Regions from separate parts of the Pseudomonas sp. GW821-FHT02B10 genome, predicted to be linked through region 1. Evidence: predicted binding sites of a transcription regulator. Region 1 holds the regulator's gene; the other holds the start of a gene.

What was found. Region 1 encodes FliA, which starts transcription of late flagellar genes. Its sites were predicted from a motif close to CTAAAGTTTNNNNNNNNNNNGCCGNTAA; they were not measured.
Region 2: a site for FliA is predicted at 2,279-2,306, ahead of AC07VU_RS15870 (methyl-accepting chemotaxis protein). Genes of this name have one in related genera too.

The regions. Positions count from the first base shown of each region.
Region 1 covers NZ_JBWKVU010000011.1:142,330-154,497, forward strand. Annotated here, with positions in the region: gene flhA (flagellar biosynthesis protein FlhA) at 1-1,754, shown strand, start outside; gene flhF (flagellar biosynthesis GTPase FlhF) at 1,766-3,082, shown strand; gene fleN (flagellar synthesis regulator FleN) at 3,201-4,031, shown strand; gene fliA (RNA polymerase sigma factor FliA) at 4,028-4,768, shown strand; gene AC07VU_RS22400 (chemotaxis response regulator CheY) at 4,929-5,300, shown strand; gene AC07VU_RS22405 (protein phosphatase CheZ) at 5,330-6,118, shown strand; gene AC07VU_RS22410 (chemotaxis protein CheA) at 6,131-8,422, shown strand; gene AC07VU_RS22415 (protein-glutamate methylesterase/protein-glutamine glutaminase) at 8,472-9,602, shown strand; gene AC07VU_RS22420 (flagellar motor protein) at 9,602-10,342, shown strand; gene motD (flagellar motor protein MotD) at 10,358-11,242, shown strand; gene AC07VU_RS22430 (ParA family protein) at 11,293-12,081, shown strand; gene AC07VU_RS22435 (CheW domain-containing protein) at 12,166-12,168, shown strand, end outside.
Region 2 covers NZ_JBWKVU010000006.1:187,209-199,376, reverse strand. Annotated here, with positions in the region: gene acnA (aconitate hydratase AcnA) at 1-1,211, shown strand, start outside; gene AC07VU_RS15875 (CPBP family intramembrane glutamic endopeptidase) at 1,373-2,164, shown strand; gene AC07VU_RS15870 (methyl-accepting chemotaxis protein) at 2,336-3,901, shown strand; gene AC07VU_RS15865 (alpha/beta family hydrolase) at 4,089-4,787, opposite strand; gene ccoN (cytochrome-c oxidase, cbb3-type subunit I) at 4,887-6,311, shown strand; gene ccoO (cytochrome-c oxidase, cbb3-type subunit II) at 6,322-6,930, shown strand; gene AC07VU_RS15850 (cbb3-type cytochrome oxidase subunit 3) at 6,934-7,158, shown strand; gene ccoP (cytochrome-c oxidase, cbb3-type subunit III) at 7,155-8,108, shown strand; gene ccoN (cytochrome-c oxidase, cbb3-type subunit I) at 8,587-10,029, shown strand; gene ccoO (cytochrome-c oxidase, cbb3-type subunit II) at 10,029-10,637, shown strand; gene AC07VU_RS15830 (CcoQ/FixQ family Cbb3-type cytochrome c oxidase assembly chaperone) at 10,643-10,828, shown strand; gene ccoP (cytochrome-c oxidase, cbb3-type subunit III) at 10,825-11,802, shown strand; gene ccoG (cytochrome c oxidase accessory protein CcoG) at 12,100-12,168, shown strand, end outside.

The DNA.
Region 1 (12,168 bases):
GTATCGTGGTGTTCGCGATCCTGATGATCATCAACTTCGTGGTGGTGACCAAGGGTGCCGGGCGGATTTCCGAGGTGAGCGCGCGTTTCACCCTCGATGCGATGCCGGGCAAGCAGATGGCCATCGACGCCGACCTCAACGCCGGCCTGATCGACCAGGCCCAGGCCAAGGCCCGCCGCTCGGAAGTGGCCCAGGAGGCCGAGTTCTACGGTTCCATGGACGGTGCCAGCAAGTTCGTCCGCGGTGACGCCATCGCCGGCCTGCTGATTCTGTTCATCAACCTGATCGGCGGCATGGCGGTCGGTATCTTCCAGCACCACATGTCCTTCGGCGATGCCGGCCGGGTCTACGCCTTGCTGACCATCGGTGACGGTTTGGTGGCGCAATTGCCATCGCTGCTGCTGTCCACCGCGGCCGCGATCATGGTGACCCGTGCTTCCGGTTCCGAAGACATGGGCAAGCAGATCAACCGGCAGATGTTCGCTTCGCCCCGGGCCCTGGCTGTCGCCGCTGGCCTGATGGCGGTGATGGGCCTGGTGCCGGGCATGCCGCACTTTTCCTTCCTGAGCATGGCGGCCCTGGCGGCCGGTGCCGCGTACCTGTTCTGGAAACGCCAGAACGTGGTCAAGGTCAAGGCGCTGGAAGAGGTCAAGCGCCAGCAGGAGCTGCTGCCTTCGCCGGCCCGCGCCCTGGAAACCAAGGAGCTGGGCTGGGACGACGTGACCCAGATCGACATGATCGGCCTGGAAGTCGGTTATCGCCTGATTCCCCTGGTGGACCGCAACCAGGGTGGGCAATTGCTGGCGCGGATCAAGGGCGTGCGCAAGAAGCTGTCCCAGGACCTGGGCTTCCTCATGCCCACCGTGCATATTCGCGACAACCTCGACCTGGCACCCAGCGCCTACCGGCTGACGCTGATGGGGGTGATCCTGGCCGAGGCCGAGATTTACCCGGATCGCGAGCTGGCGATCAACCCGGGGCAGGTCTATGGCACGCTCAATGGCATCAACGCCAAAGATCCGGCCTTCGGCCTGGAGGCGGTGTGGATCGAGATCAGCCAGCGCGCCCAGGCGCAGTCGCTGGGCTACACCGTGGTCGACGCCAGTACCGTGGTCGCCACCCACCTCAACCAGATTCTGTACAAGCACTCCAGCGAGCTGATCGGCCACGAAGAAGTCCAGCAGCTCTTGCAATTGCTGGCCAAGGGTTCGCCGAAGCTGGCGGAAGAGCTGGTGCCGGGCGTGCTTTCGTTGTCCCAGCTGCTCAAGGTGCTGCAGGCGCTGCTGGCCGAACAGGTGCCGGTGCGCGATATCCGCAGCATTGCCGAGGCCATCGCGAACAATGCCGCCAAGAGTCAAGATACTGCCGCTTTGGTGGCCGCGGTGCGTGTCGGATTGTCGCGCGCCATCGTGCAAAGCATTGTAGGCACTGAGTCCGAGCTGCCTGTGATCACCTTGGAGCCCAGGTTGGAACAGATTTTGCTCAATAGTCTGCAGAAGGCAGGACAAGGCTCGGAAGAGGGTGTCCTGTTGGAGCCAAGCATGGCTGAGAAGCTGCAGCGTTCGTTGATCGAAGCCGCGCAGCGCCAGGAAATGCAAGGTCAACCGGTGATTCTGCTGGTAGCCGGTCCGGTCCGCGCGATGCTCTCGCGGTTCGGACGCCTGGCGGTCCCGGGCTTGCACGTGTTGGCGTACCAGGAAATCCCTGACAACAAGCAAGTGACCATCGTTGCGACAGTAGGGCCCAACGGCTGAGGTAGTGGGTTATGCAAGTTAAGCGTTTTTTCGCCGCCGATATGCGTCAGGCCATGAAGCTGGTTCGTGATGAGCTGGGCGCCGACGCTGCCATCATTGGCAATCGCCGCATTGCCGGCGGTGTCGAGCTGACGGCTGCCCTGGATTACAAGCTATCGGCGCTGGCGCCGCGGGTGCCGAACATGGAACTCGAGGACGAACTGCGCAAGACTCAGTCGCGCATCGTCACCGCCCAGGCCGAACTGAGCCTGCGTGGCGACGGCGATGCCAGCACCAATCGCCAGCTGTTCGCCGGCCTGCCGCTGACCGCCGCCGAGCCGCTGATCGAACCTACATTCAACGAGCCCCAGCGCCCGGCCCCGGTAGTCGCCGCACCGGCTGTCGATCAGCGGGCACTGGACTCGATGCGTTTTGAACTCAACGGCCTGCGCGAGTTGCTGGAAGTCCAGCTCGGCTCCCTGGCCTGGAGCCAGCTGCAAGGCAGCCGGCCCGAACAGGCCAACCTGTGGCGGCGCCTGCAGCGTATCGGCTTGTCCGGTCCGCTGGCCCGTGACCTGCTGGCGCTGATCACTGAAATCGACGAACCCCGCCAGGCCTGGCGCATGCTCCTGGCCCACCTGGCGCGGATGATCGTGACCCCGGAAGTCGAGCCACTGGAGGAGGGCGGTGTGATCGCCATGGTCGGCCCCGCCGGCATGGGCAAGACCACCACCCTGGCCAAGCTGGCCGCGCGTTATGTACTCAAGTACGGCGCGCAGAACATCGCGCTGGTGAGCATGGACAGCTACCGCATCGGCGCCCAGGAACAGCTCAAGACCCTGGGCCGGATCCTCAACGTCTCGGTGACCCATGTCGACCCGGGCCAGTCCCTGGCGCAAGCCCTCGATCCGCTGCTGCGCAAGCGTGTGGTGCTGATCGACACCGCCGGCCTGCAAGCCAGCGACCCGGCCCTGCGCATGCAGCTGGAAAGCCTGGCCGGACGTGGCATCCGGGCAAAAAATTATCTGGTCTTGGCAACCACCAGCCAGAAACAGGTTCTAACCGCCGCATACCACAGCTACAAGCGTTGCGGGCTGGCCGGCTGCATCCTGACTAAACTGGATGAAACCGCCAGCCTTGGTGAGGTGTTGAGCCTGGCGATCAGTCATGAACTCCCTGTTGCCTATCTGACCGATGGCCCGCGGATTCCGGACGATCTGCACTTGCCGCGTCGTCACCAGCTGGTCAGTCGTGCGGTGAGCGTGCAGATGCAGGAAGAACCCAGCGAAGAAGCCATGGCTGACATGTTCGCTGACCTCTACCACAACCCGACCAAGCGGGTTGGCTGAGGGAATCATGAAAAGATTGCAATGTACCTACATCGATGGTCTGCCAGGCATTGTTCCGTTGGTGAACGCGCAGCCAGTTATGTGGCCCCGTCTAAGTAAGACAAGGTAAAGAACGAACATGGGCAGCATGCATCCCGTACAGGTGATCGCGGTGACCGGCGGCAAAGGTGGCGTCGGCAAGACTAACGTGTCAGTGAACTTGTCCCTGGCCCTAGCGGAGCTCGGCCGGCGCGTCATGCTGCTGGACGCCGACCTGGGCCTGGCCAACGTCGACGTGCTATTGGGGCTGACCCCCAAACGGACCCTCGCCGACGTGATCGAAGGCCGCTGCGAGCTGCGCGATGTGCTGCTGCAGGGGCCGGGTGGAATCCGTATCGTGCCGGCGGCGTCCGGCACCCAGAGCATGGTTCATCTGAGCCCGGCGCAGCATGCCGGCCTGATCCAGGCCTTCAGCGACATCGGCGACAACCTCGATGTGCTGGTGATCGACACCGCCGCCGGCATCGGCGACTCGGTGGTCAGCTTCGTCCGCGCGGCCCAGGAAGTATTGCTGGTGGTCTGCGACGAGCCGACCTCGATCACCGACGCCTACGCGCTGATCAAGCTGCTCAACCGCGACTACGGCATGAACCGCTTCCGCGTGCTCGCCAACATGGCGCAGAGCCCGCAGGAAGGGCGCAACCTGTTCGCCAAGTTGACCAAGGTCACGGATCGCTTCCTGGACGTGGCCCTACAATATGTCGGCGCCGTGCCTTACGACGAATGCGTGCGCAAGGCCGTGCAAAAGCAGCGTGCGGTCTATGAGGCGTTTCCGCGTTCGAAATGCGCGCTGGCATTCAAGGCCATCGCGCAGAAGGTCGATACCTGGCCGTTGCCGGCCAACCCACGTGGACATCTGGAATTTTTCGTCGAGCGGCTCGTGCATCAGACAGCGGGACCGGTGCTATGAGCGCCAGCGGCTACAACCTTTACAAAAAGTCGGCACGTGACAGCCAGTACGAATTGATCGAGCGCTATGCACCGCTGGTCAAGCGTATTGCCTATCACTTGCTGGCGCGCCTGCCGGCCAGTGTCCAGGTCGAAGACCTGATCCAGGCCGGGATGATCGGTCTGCTCGAAGTGTCGACCAAGTACGACGCGAGCAAGGGCGCGAGTTTCGAGACCTACGCGGGTATCCGTATCCGCGGTGCGATGCTCGATGAGGTCCGTAAAGGTGACTGGGCGCCGCGTTCGGTACATCGCAATACCCGGATGGTGAGCGATGCCATTCGCGCAATTGAAGCTAAAACCGGTCGTGACGCTAAAGATCATGAAGTTGCGGCCGAACTTCAATTGAGTCTCGACGATTATTACGGGATTTTGAACGACACCTTGGGCAGTCGCCTGTTCAGCTTCGACGACCTGTTGCAGGACGGCGAGCATGAAGGGCTGCATGAGGATGGCGCGAGTGCTCATCTCGAGCCGTCGCGCGACCTGGAGGACGAACGTTTCCAGGCCGCGCTGGCGGACGCGATTGCCAATTTGCCGGAGCGTGAGCGACTGGTCTTGGCGCTGTACTACGACGAAGAGCTGAACCTCAAGGAAATCGGTGAGGTCCTGGGGGTCAGCGAATCGCGGGTCAGCCAGTTACACAGCCAGTGCGCGGCCCGTTTGCGGGGGCGTTTGGGAGAGTGGCGAGCGCGCTGACAGGCAGTGTGGGGGACACTGCGGACGAGACTGGCACGACGTGGCCGGACTTGCGGTGTGTATTCCATGCAGTCGTTGAGTGCTCTGCCTGATTGATTGAATGGCGCGTTCAGGTGCTGGACGCGTTTAAGACTGCTTGGAGGTCGAATTGGACAAGAACATGAAAATCCTCATCGTTGATGACTTCTCAACGATGCGGCGGATCATAAAAAACCTGTTGCGTGACCTGGGGTTCACCAACACGGTCGAGGCTGACGATGGCACCACTGCCATTCCGGTCCTCAACAGTGGGAGCATCGACTTTCTGGTAACGGACTGGAACATGCCCGGCATGACCGGTATCGATCTGCTGCGCCATGTGCGCGCCGATGAAAAACTCAAGCACCTGCCGGTACTCATGGTGACCGCTGAAGCCAAGCGCGAACAGATCATCGAAGCTGCCCAGGCCGGCGTAAACGGTTATGTGGTCAAGCCCTTCACGGCCCAGGCGTTGAAAGAGAAGATCGAGAAGATCTTCGAACGCATCGGTTGAGAGTGGAATCATTCCGCCACGGGGGAGCTATGGAGCACAACGAATCTTCATTGGGCGATTTCGAATCGACCCTGAAAAAACACGCACTCGAACTGGTCGACAGCCTTGAAAAAGGCAAGTTCGGCGAAGCCGTGCAACTGATCCATGAGCTCAACCAGACCCGTGACCGCGGCCTGTACCAGGAGGTCGGCAAGCTCACCCGCGAGCTGCATAGCGCCATCGTCAATTTCCAGATTGACCCGCATATGCCGCAAGCCGAGGAAGTTTCACAGATCACGGATGCCACCGAGCGCCTGTCCTATGTGGTCAGGCTGACCGAGGCCGCGGCCAACCGCACCATGGATCTGGTCGAGAGCGCCACCCCGCTGGTCAATGGCCTGAGTAGCGAAGCCCAGGCCCTGAGCGCCGATTGGGGGCGTTTCATGCGCCGCGAACTGGGCGCCGAGGAATTCCGCGACCTGGCCCGCCGGGTGGACGGTTTCCTGACCCGCAGCGAGCAAGACACGCGTGCGGTATCGAGCAACCTCAACGACATTCTGCTGGCGCAGGATTACCAGGACTTGACCGGTCAGGTGATCAAGCGCGTGACCCAGTTGGTCACCGAAGTCGAGAGCAACCTGCTCAAACTGGTCCTGATGGCCAGCCAGGTCGATCGTTTTGCCGGCATCGAACATGACCGTGAATCGATCCTCGCTGAAAAAGATCCGCAAAAACATCTGGCCAAGGGTGAAGGTCCGCAGATTCATGCCGATAAACGTGAAGACGTTGTATCCGGTCAGGACGATGTCGACGATTTGCTTTCCAGCCTTGGATTCTAGGAGCACCCATACATGAGCTTCGGCGCCGATGAAGAAATCCTTCAGGATTTTCTGGTTGAGGCCGGCGAGATTCTAGAGCAACTGTCCGAACAACTGGTCGAGCTGGAAAGCCGGCCGGACGATGCGGATCTGCTCAACGCAATTTTTCGCGGTTTTCACACTGTAAAAGGGGGCGCCGGCTTCCTCCAGCTCAACGAGCTGGTGGAGTGCTGCCACATCGCCGAGAACGTGTTCGACATCCTGCGCAAGGGTGAGCGTCGCGTCGACGCGGAACTGATGGACGTAGTGCTCGAAGCGCTGGACGCAGTGAACGGCATGTTCGGCCAGGTGCGCGAGCGTACCGAGATCACCGCCGCCACTCCGGAGCTGCTGGCTGCCCTGGCCCGTCTGGCCGAGCCTGCGGGGGCCGAGGAGGTCGCCGCGCCGGTGGCCGACGTTGAGACAGTTGTTGAAGCCGTTGCCGAGCCGGTCGCCGAGTCGACCGAAAGCGAGTCCGGCGATATCACCGACAGCGAGTTCGAGCAGCTGCTCGATTCGCTCAATGCCGCCAAGGCCGAGGCCGAAGCCCCGGCTGCTGTTGCTCCCGCGGCACCCGCCGCCGGCAGTGAAGCGGCCAGCGACGAAATCACCGATGCCGAGTTCGAGTCGTTGCTCGATCAATTGCACGGCAAGGGCCAGTTCGCACCGGATGCGGTGGCCCCTTCGGCCACGGCGCCGGCTGCGGAAAAAGCCGCGGCCAGCGACGAAATCACCGATGACGAATTCGAAGCCCTGCTGGATCAGCTGCATGGCAAAGGCAACTTTGCGGTCGATGCGCTGGACTCCGCGGTGGCAGCGGCGGTACCGCCGGCTACGCCAAGCGCGGCCGCCGCCGGTAGCGACCTGATCACCGACCAGGAATTCGAATCCCTGCTCGACGAGCTGCATGGCAAGGGCAAGTTCTCTGAAGTGCCCGCAGCCGCGGCGACCGTGGGTAGCGCAACGGCCGCCACGGCTCCGGCGCCTGCCGCCGTCGCCAAGCCAGCGGTGAAGAAGCCCGAAGCCAAGGCCGAAACGCCAAAACCGGCTCCAGCCGCTGCTCCGGCGCCTGCTCGTGCTCCGGCTGCCGCTCCGGCGGAAAAGCCGGTCAGCGAAGCTGAAACCACCGTGCGGGTCGATACCGCGCGGCTGGACGAAATCATGAACATGGTCGGCGAGCTGGTGCTGGTGCGTAACCGCCTGGTGCGCCTGGGGCTTAACAGCGGCGACGAAGCCATGTCCAAGGCCGTGTCGAACCTCGACGTGGTCACGGCCGACTTGCAGACCGCGGTGATGAAGACCCGGATGCAGCCGATCAAGAAGGTCTTCGGGCGCTTCCCGCGCCTGGTTCGCGACCTGGCCCGCCAGCTCAAGAAAGAGATCAACCTGGAGCTGGTCGGCGAAGAGACCGACCTCGACAAGAACCTCGTCGAGGCCCTGGCCGACCCGCTGGTGCACTTGGTGCGCAACGCCGTCGACCACGGTATCGAGTCGCCGGAAGAGCGCGAGGAAGCGGGCAAGTCCCGTGGCGGCAAGGTGGTGCTGGCGGCCGAGCAGGAAGGCGACCATATCCTGCTGTCGATCTCCGACGACGGCAAAGGCATGGACCCGAACGTCCTGCGCGCCATTGCGGTCAAGCGGGGGGTGATGGACAAGGATGCCGCCGATCGCCTGAGCGACACCGAGTGCTACAACCTGATCTTCGCCCCGGGCTTCTCGACCAAGACCGAGATCTCCGACGTGTCCGGCCGCGGCGTGGGCATGGACGTGGTGAAGACCAAGATTTCCCAGCTCAACGGTTCGATCAACATCTACTCGACCAAGGGCCAGGGTTCGAAGATCGTCATCAAGGTGCCGCTGACCCTGGCGATCATGCCGACCCTGATGGTGATGCTGGGCAACCAGGCGTTCGCCTTCCCGCTGGTCAACGTCAACGAAATCTTCCACCTGGACCTGTCGCGCACCAACGTGGTCGACGGCCAGGAGGTGGTGATCGTCCGCGACAAGGCGCTGCCACTGTTCTACCTCAAGCGCTGGCTGGTCAGTTCCGCCGCTCACGAAGAGCAGCGCGAAGGCCATGTGGTGATCCTTTCGGTCGGCACCCAGCGGATCGGCTTCGTCGTCGATCAACTGGTTGGCCAGGAAGAAGTCGTCATCAAGCCATTGGGCAAGATGCTCCAGGGGACTCCAGGCATGTCGGGCGCCACCATTACCGGTGACGGCCGCATCGCCCTGATTCTCGATGTTCCGAGCATGCTCAAGCGTTACGCCGCACGGCGTATTTGAATACCGGAGGGGCGGGGCCATTTGCCTTGCCCCGCCTAACGGAGTGTTTATGGCAGTCAAGGTCCTGGTGGTGGATGATTCGGGTTTTTTCCGCCGCCGCGTCTCGGAAATTCTTTCAGCGGATATCAATATCCAGGTCGTCGGTACCGCGACCAACGGCAAAGAGGCGATCGATCAGGCGCTGGCGCTCAAGCCGGACGTGATCACCATGGACTACGAGATGCCGATGATGGATGGCATCACGGCCGTGCGGCACATCATGCAGCGCTGCCCGACGCCGGTATTGATGTTCTCCTCGCTGACCCATGAAGGCGCCCGGGTAACCCTGGATGCGCTGGATGCCGGCGCGGTGGATTTCCTGCCGAAGAACTTCGAAGACATCTCGCGCAATCCCGAGAAGGTCAAGCAACTGCTGTGCGAGAAGGTCCATAGCATTTCGCGCAGTAACCGTCGTTTCAGCAGCTACAGTGCGCCGGCGCCACAACCGGCGGCGGCACCGAAGCCTGCGCCAACGAGCACCAGCAGCTTCGGCGGCACGGCCCCGGCGCGCCCGGCTGCAACGCCGATTCCCACCCGTACGCCGGCCGCTGGCGCGTCGTCGCCAGCGCCCAAGCGCAAGGCCTACAAACTGGTGGCCATCGGTACCTCCACCGGTGGTCCGGTGGCGCTGCAGCGGGTGCTGACCCAGTTGCCGGCCAACTTCCCGGCGCCGATCGTGCTGATCCAGCACATGCCAGCGGCCTTCACCAAGGCGTTCGCCGAGCGCCTGGACAAGCTTTGCCGGATCAGCGTCAAGGAAGCCGAGGACGGCGACATCCTGCGTCCGGGCTTGGCGCTGCTGGCACCGGGCGGCAAGCAGATGATGGTCGACGGCCGTGGCGCGGTGAAAATCCTCCCGGGCGACGAGCGCCTGAACTACAAGCCGTGCGTGGACATCACCTTCGGTTCGGCGGCCAAGTCCTACGGCGACAAAGTTCTGGCGGTGGTCCTCACCGGCATGGGCGCCGACGGTCGCGAAGGCGCGCGCCTGCTCAAGCAGGGCGGTAGCGCGGTCTGGGCCCAGGATGAGGCGAGCTGTGTGATCTACGGGATGCCGATGGCGATCGTCAAGGCGGAACTGGCGGATGCGGTGTACGGCCTGGACGACATTGGCAAGCACCTGGTCGAGGCCTGTCTCTGATGGATGTTCTAAGCCTCATCGGGATCATCATGGCGTTCGTCGCCATCATCGGTGGCAACTACCTGGAAGGCGGTCATCTGTCGGCCCTGGCCAATGGTCCGGCGGCGCTGATCGTGCTGGGTGGGACCATCGGTGCGGCGTTGCTGCAATCGCCGCTGAGCGCCTTCAAGCGCGCCATGCAGATCCTCGGCTGGATCCTGTTTCCGCCGCGGGTCGACCTGCCCGGGGGCATCGACCGTGTCGTCAACTGGAGCCTGACCGCCCGCAAGGAAGGCCTGCTGGGCCTGGAAGGCGTGGCCGATGCAGAGCCCGACACCTATTCGCGCAAGGGCCTGCAACTGCTGGTGGACGGCGCCGAGCCGGAATCCATCCGCAGTATCCTGGAGGTGGATTTCTACACCCAGGAAAGCCGCGACATTGAGGCGGCCAAGGTCTTTGAAAGCATGGGCGGCTACGCGCCGACCATCGGTATCATCGGTGCGGTCATGGGCCTGATCCATGTGATGGGTAACCTGGCCGATCCTTCGCAGCTGGGCAGCGGCATCGCCGTGGCCTTCGTCGCGACCATCTACGGCGTGGCCAGCGCCAACCTGGTGTTGCTGCCGATCGCCGCCAAGCTCAAGTCCATAGCCTTGCGCCAGTCGCGTTATCGCGAAATGTTGCTTGAAGGAATCCTGTCGATTGCCGAAGGTGAAAACCCTCGTTCCATTGAGTTGAAGCTGCAAGGCTTCATGGATTGATGGGGGTAATGGACTATGTCCCGTCGTCGCCGGCATGAAGAACACGTCAACCACGAGCGTTGGCTGGTGTCCTACGCGGACTTCATCACCTTGCTGTTCGCCTTTTTCGTGGTCATGTACTCGATCTCCTCGATCAACGAGGGTAAGTACAAGGTCATTTCCGAAGCGCTGATCGGCGTGTTCACCGATTCGGACCGCGCCCTCAAGCCGATTCCCATCGGTGAGGAGCGGCCCCAGACCGTGACCCCGGCCAAGCCGCTGGTCAAGGACAGCGAACAGACCGACGCCGGTATCGCCGGTGCCAGCGATCCGCTGAAAAGCATCGCCGACGATATCAGCGCGGCCTTTGGCGACCTGATCAGTTCCAACCAGATGACCGTGCGCGGCAACGAGCTGTGGGTCGAGATCGAACTCAACTCCAGCCTGTTGTTCGGCAGCGGCGATGCCATGCCCAGCGACCTGGCGTTCAACATCATCGACAAGGTGGCGGCGATCCTCAAACCCTTCGACAACCCGATTCACGTCGAGGGCTTTACCGACAACCAGCCGATCCAGACCGCGCAGTACCCGACCAACTGGGAGCTGTCGTCGGCCCGCTCGGCGAGCATCGTGCGGATGCTGGCGATGCAGGGGGTCAATCCGCAGCGCCTGGCTTCGGTGGGCTACGGCGAGTTCCAGCCGGTAGCCAATAACGCGACGGCCGATGGCCGTGCCCGCAATCGTCGGGTGGTGCTGGTGGTGTCGCGCAATCTCGACGTACGCCGCAGCCTGACGGGCACCGGCACCGCCCATGCGACACCGGATGCGGCATTGAAGCGGGCTGGCACACAAACTGCACCTACGTCAGTCAAGACGCCGGGACGCGAGAGTGCCGTCAATTCTCCGTCACCGGCTTTATAACTGGGTGCTATTTCTCGGTGGGCCCGTGCCTGCCGGGAGGAACAATCTGAATGAGAGTCTGGGCAGTTGCCAATCAAAAGGGTGGCGTCGGTAAGACCACCAGTTCCATCGCTTTAGCCGGGTTGCTGGCCGAGGCGGGCAAGCGCGTGGTCGTGGTCGATCTCGACCCCCACGGCTCCATGACCAGCTACTTCGGCTATGACCCCGACAGCCTGGAACACAGTAACTACGACCTGTTCCTGCACAAGGGCAGCGTCCCCGAGGGCTTGCCCGGGCAGTTGCTGCTGTCGACCAGCGACGAACGTATTTCCCTGCTGCCCTCGAGTACCGCGCTGGCTACCCTGGAGCGCCAGTCGCCGGGGCAGAGCGGACTGGGCCTGGTGATCGCCAAGAGCCTGGCGCAGCTGTGGCAGGATTTCGACTATGCGGTGATCGACAGTCCGCCGTTGCTCGGCGTGCTGATGGTCAATGCCTTGGCGGCGAGCCAGCAACTGGTGATCCCGGTGCAGACCGAGCACCTGGCGGTCAAGGGCCTGGAGCGCATGGTCAATACCTTGGCGATGATCAACCGCTCGCGCAAACAGGCGCTGCCGTTCAGCATCGTGCCGACCCTGTTCGACCGCCGCACCCAGGCGTCCCTGGGCACCTTGCGGGTGCTGCGCGACAAGTTCCCGGATGAGATCTGGCAGGGCTATATCCCGGTCGACACGCGCCTGCGCGATGCCAGCCGGGCCGGGTTGACGCCTTCGCAGTTCGACGGCAAGAGCCGCGGCGTACTGGCCTATCGCGCCTTGCTCAAGCACCTGCTGGCCCAGCAACTTGTCCCGCAGGTGGCCTGACGTGGCGGAGCATTCAAGTCTGCTGCCGGTCTGGCCGATAAACCCTACAGGTCACTGTGCTGGGCTTTATCCGTGGGCATCCTTATG
Region 2 (12,168 bases), on a different contig from region 1:
TGGGCTTCGACCTGGTGGGTTATGGCTGCACCACCTGCATCGGCAACTCCGGCCCCTTGCCGGAGCCGATCGAGAAAGCCATCCAGAAAGCCGACCTGACCGTCGCCTCGGTGCTGTCCGGCAACCGCAACTTCGAAGGCCGGGTGCACCCGCTGGTGAAAACCAACTGGCTGGCCTCGCCGCCGCTGGTGGTGGCCTATGCCCTGGCCGGCAGCGTGCGCATCGATATCAGCCGCGAGCCGCTGGGCGAAGGCAAGGACGGCAAGCCGGTCTACCTGCGCGACATCTGGCCGAGCAGCCAGGAAATCGCCGAGGCGGTCACCCAGGTCAACACCCGGATGTTCCACAAGGAATACGCCGAGGTGTTCGCCGGCGACGCCCAGTGGCAAGCCATCGAAGTACCGCAGGCCGCGACCTACGTGTGGCAGGCGGATTCCACCTATATCCAGCATCCACCCTTCTTCGACGACATCGCCGGCCCGCTGCCGGTGATCAAGGATATCGAGGGCGCGCGGGTCCTGGCGCTGCTGGGCGACTCGGTGACCACCGACCATATCTCCCCAGCCGGCAACATCAAGGCCGACAGCCCGGCCGGCCGCTACCTGCGCGAGCAGGGCGTGGAACCGCGGGACTTCAACTCCTACGGCTCGCGTCGCGGCAACCACCAGGTGATGATGCGCGGCACCTTCGCCAACATCCGCATTCGCAACGAAATGCTCGGCGGCGAAGAAGGCGGCAACACGATCTACATCCCCACCGGCGAGAAACTGGCGATCTATGACGCGGCCATGCTGTACCAGCAATCGGCTACGCCGCTGGTGGTGATCGCCGGCCAGGAATACGGCACCGGCTCCAGCCGCGACTGGGCCGCCAAGGGCACCAATCTGCTGGGGGTCAAGGCGGTGATTGCCGAGAGCTTCGAGCGCATCCACCGCTCCAACCTGGTGGGCATGGGCGTGCTGCCGCTGCAGTTCAAGCTCGACCAGAACCGCAAGAGCCTGAACCTCACCGGCAAGGAAACCCTGGATATCCAGGGCCTGACCGGTGTCGAGCTGACGCCGCGGATGAACCTGACCCTGGTGATCACCCGCGAGGATGGCAGCCAGGAAAAGGTCGAGGTGCTGTGCCGCATCGACACCCTGAACGAAGTGGAATACTTCAAGTCCGGCGGGATCCTGCACTACGTCCTGCGGCAACTGATCGCCGCGTAACGCTATGCCGCAACACCAACACCGCCTACGGGCGGTGTTTTTGTTTCACTTATTCATCGCCCGCGCCTCGTTATACTGGCCGCCCGCTCGTTCTATCCAGTAACCGCCGACGCAGGTTGCGCGAGCGGCTGATTCCATTCTTTTCGCAACAAGGATTTCACATGACTGTTCTGCCATGGATGTACCTGGCACTTCTCTCCATTGGTTACGCCCTGGCCCTGAGCTACGGCCAACTGGGCCTGCTGGCGGCGGTTTCCGTCGCCTTGCTGCTGTGCGCGGGCTTTGCCGTGCGCCAGCAGAAAAGCCCTTACGCGCGCTACCTGGGACACGGCCTGTTCGTGGTGCTGGCCCTGGCGCTGGCCATGCACTGGCTCCCCGGTTTCTACAATGGCCGGGCGATCGGCCCGCAACGCTTCACCGCCGATGCCGTGCCGTTTTCCATGTACCTGAACCAGGACAAGCCGCTGATCGGCTTCTGGCTGTTGCTGGTCTGCCCCTGGATCATCGGGCGCCGCTCGCTGCGCCTGTCCCTCTATACCACTGCCCTGGCCTTGACCCTGACCGCTCTGGCGGCCCTGGGTGGAGCGGTGTTGCTGGGCATCATCAGTTGGGCGCCGAAATGGCCGGACCAGGCCTGGCTGTGGGTGCTGAACAACCTGCTGCTGGTCACCCTGGTGGAAGAAGCGCTGTTCCGTGGCTACATCCAGGGCGGCCTGAGCCGTCGCCTCAAGCACCTGCCCTATGGTGAAAACCTGGCACTGATGTGCGCGGCCCTGCTGTTCGGCCTGGTGCATGTGGGCGCCGGCTGGCAATGGTGGCTGCTGGCGAGCATCGCCGGGGTCGGCTACGGCCTGGCCTACCGCTTTGGCGGCCTGGGCGCCGCGGTGGCCACCCATTTCGGCTTGAACCTGCTGCACTTCGGGCTGTTCACCTATCCGATGCTCGCGGGTTGACCCTGGCCAGGCCGGGGCTCCCTGGACGGGCCTCGGCTTCGCCGCGCCCCCTCGCCCCTGCTTGCAAAATAAGGCCTCTGTCAATGAGGCACTTCTCAAATTACTGAAAAAAACCTCAATAATTGGCGAAGGCCGCCGACAACCTATCAAAGCCTTGCGGATAGAAAAACCATGCGTAACAACCAGCCCGTCACCCAGCGCGAACGTACCTTTCCGACTCAGCAACGGTTGATCTCCACCACCGATGCCAAAGGCGTGATCACCTACTGCAACGATGCCTTCGTTGAAATCAGCGGGTTTTCTCGTGAGGAACTGGTCCGCGCACCGCACAACCTGGTCCGTCACCCCGACGTCCCGGCCGCGGTGTTCGCGCACATGTGGGCCACCCTGAAACAAGGCTTGCCATGGATGGGCATTGTCAAGAATCGCTGCAAGACCGGTGACCATTACTGGGTCAACGCCTACGTGACACCGGTCTTCGAAGGCCAGCAAGTGGTCGGCTACGAGTCGGTGCGGGTCAAGCCCACCGCCGAGCAGATCCGCCGCGCCGAAGCGCTTTACCAACGCATCAACCAGGGCAAGTCGGCCATTCCGAAACGCGACAAATGGCTGCCGATACTTCAGGACTGGCTGCCATTCATCCTGATCAGCCAGCTGAGCTTCCTGATTGGCGCCTGGCTCAACTCTTCCTGGGGCTTTGCCCTCGCCGCCGGCCTTTGCGTGCCGCTCGGCCTGCTCGGGCTGAGCTGGCAACAGCGCGGCCTCAAGCGTTTGCTGCGCCTGGCCGAACAGACCACCTCCGACCCGCTGATCGCCCAGATGTACACCGACAGCCGTGGCGCCCAGGCGCGCCTGGAGATGTCGATCCTCAGCCAGGAAGCCCGCCTGAAAACCTGCCTGACCCGCCTGCAGGATACCGCCGAGCACCTCAACGAGCAGGCGCGGCAGTCCGACACCCTGGCGCACAACAGCTCCAGCGGCCTGGAACGCCAGCGCGTGGAAACCGAACAGGTGGCCACCGCGGTCAACCAGATGGCCGCCACCACCCAGGAAGTGGCCAGCCACGTGCAGCGCACCGCCGACGCCACCCAGGAAGCCAATCGCCTCACCGGGCGCGGTCGCGACATCGCCGGGGAAACCCGCGAAGCGATCCAGCGCCTGTCGGTGGTGGTGGGCGAAACCGGCCTGACCGTGACCCAGCTGGCCAAGGACAGCGACGAAATCGGTGGCGTGGTCGATGTGATCAAGGGCATCGCCGACCAGACCAACCTGCTGGCGCTGAACGCGGCCATCGAAGCGGCTCGCGCCGGGGAAATGGGCCGCGGCTTCGCGGTGGTGGCCGACGAGGTTCGCCAACTGGCGCAACGCACCAGCGAATCCACCGGGCAGATCCACACCCTGATCGCCAAGCTCCAGCAAACCGCCAGCACGGCGGTGCAGACCATGGACGCCGGACACCGTCAGGCCGAGGAAGGCGTGGCCCGGGTGCTGGAAGCCGACCAGGCGCTGGTGGGAATCAGCGAAGCGGTGGCCAACATCACCGACATGACCACCCAGATCGCTGCCGCCACCGAAGAGCAAAGCGCCGTGGCCGAGGAGATTAGCCGCAACATCAGCACCATCGCCCAACTGGCCGACCAGACCTCGGAGCAGGCCCAGCATTCGGCGCAACTCAGCGAAGAGCTGACCCGCACCGCCAACACCCAGTACTCGTTGGTCGAACGCTTCAACCGCTAAACCGAAGCCAGACAAAAAACCCGGAAGGTTCGCCTTCCGGGTTTTTTATTGCCTGTTTTCCAGCACCACGCACGTCTTCTGTATCTGTAGGAGCGAAGCTTGCTCGCGATGGAGCTTGGCAGCCGCCACCGTTGTCGCCTTGAAAAACAATCGCGAGCAAGCTTCGCTCCTACAGTCAAAAAAGCGTTCAGCCATTCAACTGGCGCAAGACCTCGGCGACCTTCCGCGCCGCCGCTTCCAGGTGCTGCTCATGGGTGAAGCCTGAGGCCTTGAGCGGTTTCAGGTCATGGTCGGCCGCCGCCAGCCAGAACAGCTCGATAGCCGGCGCCAGCGCATAGGCTTCGACCGCCGCCCGGTTACCGAGGGCGTCGCGCTCGCCCTGGACGATCAGGGTCGTGGTGCGCAATTCGGCCAAGTGAGCGACCCGCGGTTTCTCCGGCTTGCCGGCGGCATAAAACGGATACCCCAGGCACACCAGCGCATCGGCGCCCAGCTCATCGGCGAGCAAACTGGCCATGCGCCCGCCCATGGACTTGCCGCCGATGGCCAACTGCCCAGCGACATGAGGTCGCACCTGGGCATAGACCTCGCGCCAGCACTCCAGCAGCTTCGGCGCCGGGTTAGGCGGCCGTTTGCCACTATCGAGGCGACGCTGGGCCATGTAGGGAAACTCGAAGCGCAGGACGTTGACCCCATGCGCCGCAAGGCGTGTGGCCATATCGTTCATGAAAGCGCTGTCCATCGGCGCGCCAGCGCCATGGGCCAGGATCAGGGTCAGCGGCTCGCCGGCCGGCGACGGCTGCGCGACATCCCAGAGCCAGCCCCGTTCCCGCACGCACTGCGCCCATTGATCCCCGTCAATAACAGCCCCTTGCCGTTTGCCCATGCTTACCTCGCTTTTAGTCTGCCTATAACTCCAGAAGAAGTGAGCGCGCCTTGCCGTGCGCAGTCGCTTTCACTTCAGCTGAACCGTGGATGGGGAACCATGAACACTTCTATCAGTACCGCCTACAACTACAAGGTGGTCCGCCAATTCGCCATTATGACGGTGGTGTGGGGCATCGTCGGCATGGGGCTCGGGGTTTTTCTCGCTGCCCAGTTGGTCTGGCCCGAACTCAACTTCAACCTGCCCTGGACCAGTTTCGGTCGCCTGCGCCCGTTGCACACCAACGCGGTGATCTTCGCCTTTGGTGGCTGCGCACTGTTCGCCAGCTCCTTCTACTCGGTGCAACGCACCTGCCAGACCCAGCTGTTTGCGCCGAAAATCGCCGCGTTCTGCTTCTGGGGCTGGCAGCTGGTAATCCTCCTGGCGGCCATCAGCCTGCCGCTGGGCTACACCAGCTCCAAGGAATACGCCGAGCTGGAATGGCCGATCGACATCCTCATCACCATCGTCTGGGTAGCGTACGCCATCGTGTTCTTCGGCACGGTGATGAAGCGCAACACCAAGCACATCTACGTCGGCAACTGGTTCTTCGGCGGTTTCATCATCACCGTGGCCATCCTGCACATCGTCAACAACCTGGAACTGCCCGTCAGCCTGACCAATTCCTACTCGGTGTATGCCGGTGCGACCGACGCCATGGTGCAATGGTGGTACGGTCACAACGCGGTGGGTTTCTTCCTGACCGCGGGCTTCCTGGGGATGATGTACTACTTCGTGCCCAAGCAGGCCGAGCGTCCGGTGTACTCCTATCGCCTGTCCATCGTGCACTTCTGGGCACTGATCACCCTGTACATCTGGGCCGGCCCGCACCACCTGCACTACACCGCGCTGCCGGACTGGGCGCAGTCCCTGGGCATGGTGATGTCGCTGATCCTCCTGGCACCCAGCTGGGGCGGCATGATCAACGGCATGATGACTCTGTCGGGTGCCTGGCATAAGTTGCGCAGCGACCCGATCCTGCGGTTCCTGGTGGTGTCCCTGGCGTTCTACGGCATGTCGACCTTCGAAGGTCCGATGATGGCGATCAAGACCGTCAACGCCCTCTCCCACTACACCGACTGGACCATCGGCCACGTACACGCCGGCGCCCTGGGCTGGGTAGCGATGATTTCCATCGGCGCCCTGTACCACATGATCCCGAAAGTCTTCGGTCGCCAGCAGATGCACAGCATCGGCCTGATCAACGCGCACTTCTGGCTCGCCACCATCGGCACCGTGCTCTACATCGCCTCGATGTGGGTCAACGGCATCGCCCAGGGCCTGATGTGGCGCGCCGTCAATGAAGACGGGACGCTGACCTACTCCTTCGTCGAAACCCTGGTGGCCAGCCACCCAGGCTTCATCGTGCGGCTGGTCGGTGGCGCGATCTTCCTCTTCGGCATGTTGCTGATGGCCTACAACACCTGGCGCACCGTGCGCGCGGCCCAGCCTGCCGAAATCACCGCCGCTGCGCAGATGGCCTGAGGAGTCCGCCATGAAACACGAAGTCATCGAGAAAAACGTCGGCCTGCTGATGCTGCTGATGGTATTTGCCGTGAGCATCGGCGGTCTGACCCAGATCGTCCCGCTGTTCTTCCAGGACGTCACCAACAAGCCGGTGGAAGGCATGAAGCCCTACACCGCCCTGCAGCTGGAAGGCCGCGATATCTACATCCGCGAAGGCTGCGTCGGTTGCCACTCGCAGATGATCCGTCCGTTCCGCGCCGAGACCGAACGCTACGGCCACTACTCGGTCGCCGGTGAAAGCGTCTGGGACCACCCGTTCCTGTGGGGTTCCAAGCGTACCGGTCCGGACCTGGCCCGGGTCGGCGCCCGCTACTCCGACGACTGGCACCGCGCGCACCTGTACAACCCGCGCAACGTGGTGCCCGAGTCGAAGATGCCGGCCTACCCATGGCTGGTCACCCAACAGGTCGACAGCAGTCACACCGAGACCAAGCTGCGCGCCATGCGCACCCTCGGCGTGCCGTACAACGACGACGATATCGCCGGTGCCGTCGCCTCCCTCAAGGGCAAGACCGAGATGGATGCCCTGGTCGCCTACCTGCAAGTGCTTGGCACTGCGATCAAGAGCAAGAGGTGAGCCATGGTTCTTGAACTCGATAGCGGCATGATCCGCGGGCTCGGCACGCTGGTGGTGATGATTGCCTTCATCGGCCTGTCGATCTGGGTCTTCAACGCCAAGCGCAACCCGGAGTTCGCCCAGGCGCGCCTGCTGCCCTTCGCCGACGAACCTTCGCCGCAAGTGCACGGCAATCCATCTGATGACGCTCAATCCGAAGAGCACGCGACAAGGAGCATTCGGCCATGACCACCTTCTGGAGTACGTACATCTGCGTACTGACCATCGGCAGCCTGATCGGCCTGACCTGGCTGTTGATCGGCACGCGCAAGGGCGAGACCAAGGGCAGCGTCGACCAGACCATGGGCCACAGCTTCGACGGCATCGAGGAGTACGACAACCCGCTGCCGCAGTGGTGGTTCATGCTGTTCGCCGGCACCCTGGTGTTTTCCGTCGGCTACCTGATCCTCTACCCGGGCCTGGGCAACTGGAAAGGCATCCTGCCCGGCTATGAAAATGGCTGGACCGGCGTGCACGAGTGGGAAAAGGAAATGGACAAGGCAGACGCCAAGTTCGGCCCGATCTTCGCCAAGTTCGCCGCCATGCCCGTGGAAGAAGTGGCCAAGGATCCGCAGGCGCTGAAAATGGGCGGACGCCTGTTCGCTTCCAACTGCTCGGTGTGCCACGGCTCGGATGCCAAGGGCGCCTTCGGCTTCCCTAACCTGGCCGACAACAACTGGCGCTGGGGCGGCAACGCCGACACCATCAAGGCCACCATCATGGGCGGTCGCATGGCGGCCATGCCGGCCTGGGGTGAAGTGCTGGGCGAGGACGGGGTGAAGAACGTCGCGGCCTATGTGCGTCACGAACTCGCCGGCCTGCCGTTGCCCGCCGACAGCAGCGCCGACCTGGTCGCCGGCAAGCAGGCGTTCAGCACCACCTGCGTCGCCTGTCACGGCGCCAACGGCCAGGGCACGGAACTCATGGGCGCGCCGAACCTGACGCAACCGGCGGGCTTCATCTACGGCACCAGCCTGACCCAGCTGCAACAGACCATTCGCCATGGTCGCCAGGGCCACATGCCGGCGCAGAGCGAACTGCTGGGCAACGACAAGGTGCAGCTGCTCGCGGCCTACGTCTACAACCTGTCCCACAACGCGGCCAGCCAGCCGCAGACCGATACCCCAAGCGAGCAATAACCGCTCCACCCACTGCCGCATCGCTCGATGCGGCAGTTCCCTGCCTCTGCGCGACCAAGTGTCGCACCCTCTCTACCCTCTGCCTTTCCACTCTCCGGATTCAGGTCTAAGCTGCTTCGCAGTGGACTGGCAATGGCCGGTCACAGACCAGAAGTAGCCGCTCCATTCGAAGCCGTCGTTCGAGGACAGGCCGCAAAGGCTGGTGTATACCGGCTGTCGTGCCACTTACCGTCTGTCGCTCGCTCAATGGCTTTCCACACACCCGGTTACAACTGACCTGTACCCCCTCGCCTTTTTCATCCGCTGCGACATTTTGTCCTGGGCCGATTTTGTCCTTACTCCGCGCATGGAAAGGCCGCAGAATCAGCTTTTGAAAGCATTGACCCAGGTCATGGCGCGTTGCAATGACCCCCTGCTTTCTCCATACTTGCGGCCGATTTTTACTCCTAATAAAACACCCAAACCGTGGAACCTTAGAATGAGCACAGCAATCAGTCCGACTGCTTATAACTATAAGGTAGTCCGCCAGTTCGCCATCATGACGGTGGTCTGGGGGATCCTTGGCATGGGGCTCGGTGTCTTCATCGCCTCGCAACTGGTCTGGCCGGAGTTGAACTTCGGTCTGCCATGGACGACCTTTGGACGCCTGCGCCCGCTGCACACCAACCTGGTGATTTTCGCCTTCGGTGGATGTGCGTTGTTTGCCACTTCTTACTACGTCGTGCAGCGAACCTGCCAAACGCGACTGATTTCCGACAGCCTGGCGGCCTTCACCTTCTGGGGTTGGCAAGCCGTGATCATCGGCGCGATCGTTACCTTGCCGCTGGGTTACACCACCACCAAGGAATACGCGGAACTGGAATGGCCCCTGGCTATCCTGCTGGCCATCGTCTGGGTCACCTACGGTCTGGTGTTCTTCGGCACCATCGTCAAGCGCAAGACCAAGCACATCTATGTGGGTAACTGGTTCTACGGTGCCTTCATCGTGGTCACCGCGATGCTGCATATCGTCAACCACGCTTCCCTGCCGGTCAGCTTCTTCAAGTCCTACTCGGCCTACTCGGGCGCAACCGACGCCATGATCCAGTGGTGGTACGGCCACAACGCCGTGGGCTTCTTCCTGACCACCGGCTTCCTGGGGATGATGTACTACTTCGTGCCGAAACAGGCCGAGCGTCCGATCTACTCCTATCGCCTGTCCATCGTGCACTTCTGGGCGCTGATCACCCTGTACATCTGGGCCGGTCCGCACCACCTGCACTACACCGCGCTGCCGGACTGGGCACAGTCCCTGGGCATGGCCATGTCGATCATCCTGCTGGCGCCAAGCTGGGGCGGCATGATCAACGGCATGATGACCCTCTCGGGCGCCTGGCATAAGCTGCGCACCGACCCGATCCTGCGGTTCCTGGTGGTGTCCCTGGCGTTCTACGGCATGTCGACCTTCGAAGGTCCGATGATGGCGATCAAGACCGTCAACTCGCTGTCGCACTACACCGACTGGACCATCGGCCACGTACACGCCGGCGCTCTGGGCTGGGTAGCGATGATCTCCATCGGCGCCCTGTACCACATGATCCCGAAAGTCTTCGGTCGCCAGCAGATGCACAGCATCGGCCTGATCAACACCCACTTCTGGCTGGCAACCATCGGTACCGTGCTCTACATCGCCTCGATGTGGGTCAACGGCATCACCCAGGGCCTGATGTGGCGTGCAATCAACGATGACGGCACCCTCACCTACTCCTTCGTCGAAGCCCTGCAGGCCAGCCACCCTGGTTTCATCGTGCGCGCCCTGGGCGGTGCGTTCTTTGCCGCCGGCATGCTGTTCATGGCGTACAACGTGTTCCGCACCGTTCGCGCCTCGAACCCGGCTGAAGCTGAAGCCGCCGCTCAGATCTCTGTAGTTGGAGCTCACTGATGAAGCATGAAGCAGTAGAGAAGAATATCGGCCTGCTGGCCTTCTTCATGGTCATCGCCGTCAGCATCGGCGGCCTGACCCAGATCGTCCCGCTGTTCTTCCAGGACGTCACCAACAAGCCGGTGGAAGGCATGAAGCCGCGCACCGCGCTGGAACTGGAAGGCCGCGACGTCTATATCGCCAACGGCTGTGTCGGCTGCCACTCGCAGATGATCCGTCCGTTCCGTGCTGAAACCGAACGTTACGGCCACTACTCGGTCGCCGGTGAAAGCGTCTGGGACCACCCGTTCCTGTGGGGTTCCAAGCGTACCGGTCCGGACCTGGCCCGCGTCGGTGGTCGTTACTCCGATGACTGGCAGCGTGCGCACTTGTACAACCCGCGCAACGTTGTACCCGAGTCGAAAATGCCGGCTTACCCGTTCCTCGTAGAAAACAAGCTCGACGGCAAAGACACCGCGAAAAAAATGGAAGTCTTGCGCACGCTCGGCGTCCCTTACACCGACGAAGACATCGCCGGTGCCAAGGATGCCGTGAAGGGCAAAACCGAAATGGACGCGCTGGTGGCCTATCTGCAAGGCCTGGGCACCATCATCAAAAGCAAACGGTGATTTAGATGGATATCGGGATGATTCGTGGCCTGGGCACCGTAGTGGTGATGGTGGCCTTCATCGGCCTGGCGCTGTGGGTATTCAGCCCCAAGCGCAAGTCCGAGTTCGAAGACGCGACCTTGCTGCCGTTCGCGGATGATCCCGAAGCCATCAAGCACGTCGAGCAAGCTTCTAGGAGTAACAAAGAATGACTACGTTCTGGAGTCTGTACGTCACAGTCCTCAGTCTGGGTACCATTTTCGCCCTGACCTGGCTGCTGCTGTCGACCCGCAAGGGCCAGCGCGCTGAGCAGACCGACGAGACGGTCGGCCACTCCTTCGACGGGATCGAGGAGTACGACAACCCGCTGCCGAAATGGTGGTTCATGTTGTTCGTCGGCACCATCGTCTTCGCCCTGGGTTACCTGGTGCTCTACCCGGGCCTGGGTAACTGGAAAGGCCTGCTGCCAGGCTACAACTACCTGGACACCGAAAAGCAGACCCCCTTCGCCAACGGCCAGACCGGCTGGACCGGCGTGCACGAGTGGGAAAAGGAAATGGCCAAGTCGGACGCCAAGTTCGGTCCGATCTTCGCCAAGTTCGCCTCCATGCCGATCGAAGAAGTCGCCAAGGACCCGCAAGCCCTGAAGATGGGTGGCCGCCTGTTCGCCTCCAACTGCTCGGTCTGCCACGGTTCCGACGCCAAGGGCGCCTATGGCTTCCCGAACCTGACCGACGCCGACTGGCGCTGGGGCGGCGAGCCGGAGACCATCAAGACCACCATCATGGGCGGTCGTCACGCGGTGATGCCGGCCTGGGCCGAAGTCATCGGCGAACAAGGCGTCAGCGATGTGGCCGCCTATGTGCTGACCAACCTCGATGGCCGCAAGCTGCCGGAAAGCGCCAAGGCCGACCCGGCCAACGGCCAGAAGATCTTCGCCGCCAACTGCGTGGCGTGCCACGGTCCGGCCGGTAAAGGCACCCCAGCCATGGGCGCGCCTGACCTGACCCACCCGGGCGCGTTCATCTACGGCTCGAGCTTCGCCCAACTGCAGCAGACCATCCGTTACGGCCGCCAGGGCCAGATGCCTGCCCAGGAACAGCTGCAAGGCAACGACAAGGTTCACCTGCTGGCCGCTTACGTCTACAGCCTGTCCCACAGTGACAAGCCGGCGGACGCCGAGTAAGGCAGACACCTTCGGGTCATAAAAAGGCCCCGCCAATGGAAATTGGCGGGGCTTTTTTTCGCCCTCCCCTGGCGTCGCGTCGATACGATTGAACGCGGTCGCGGCGAAAAGCGTCCATAATTCACAAGTCAATTGATTCAAGTCATTACACCATCAATTGATTTCCCCCAACGCGACCAAAGGTCGCACCCTTGAGCTAGAGTGACAGGCGTATCATTGCGCCACTGCAACACCCCTACTTGATCGCGGTCGGCACGTACTGACCGGGGCATTTCTCCACTGCCGTGGGATGCAATGATGAGCAACCAGATTCCGGTACATGACGTCACCCCTCCTGCCAAGAATTCGAACAACAGCGTAGATCTC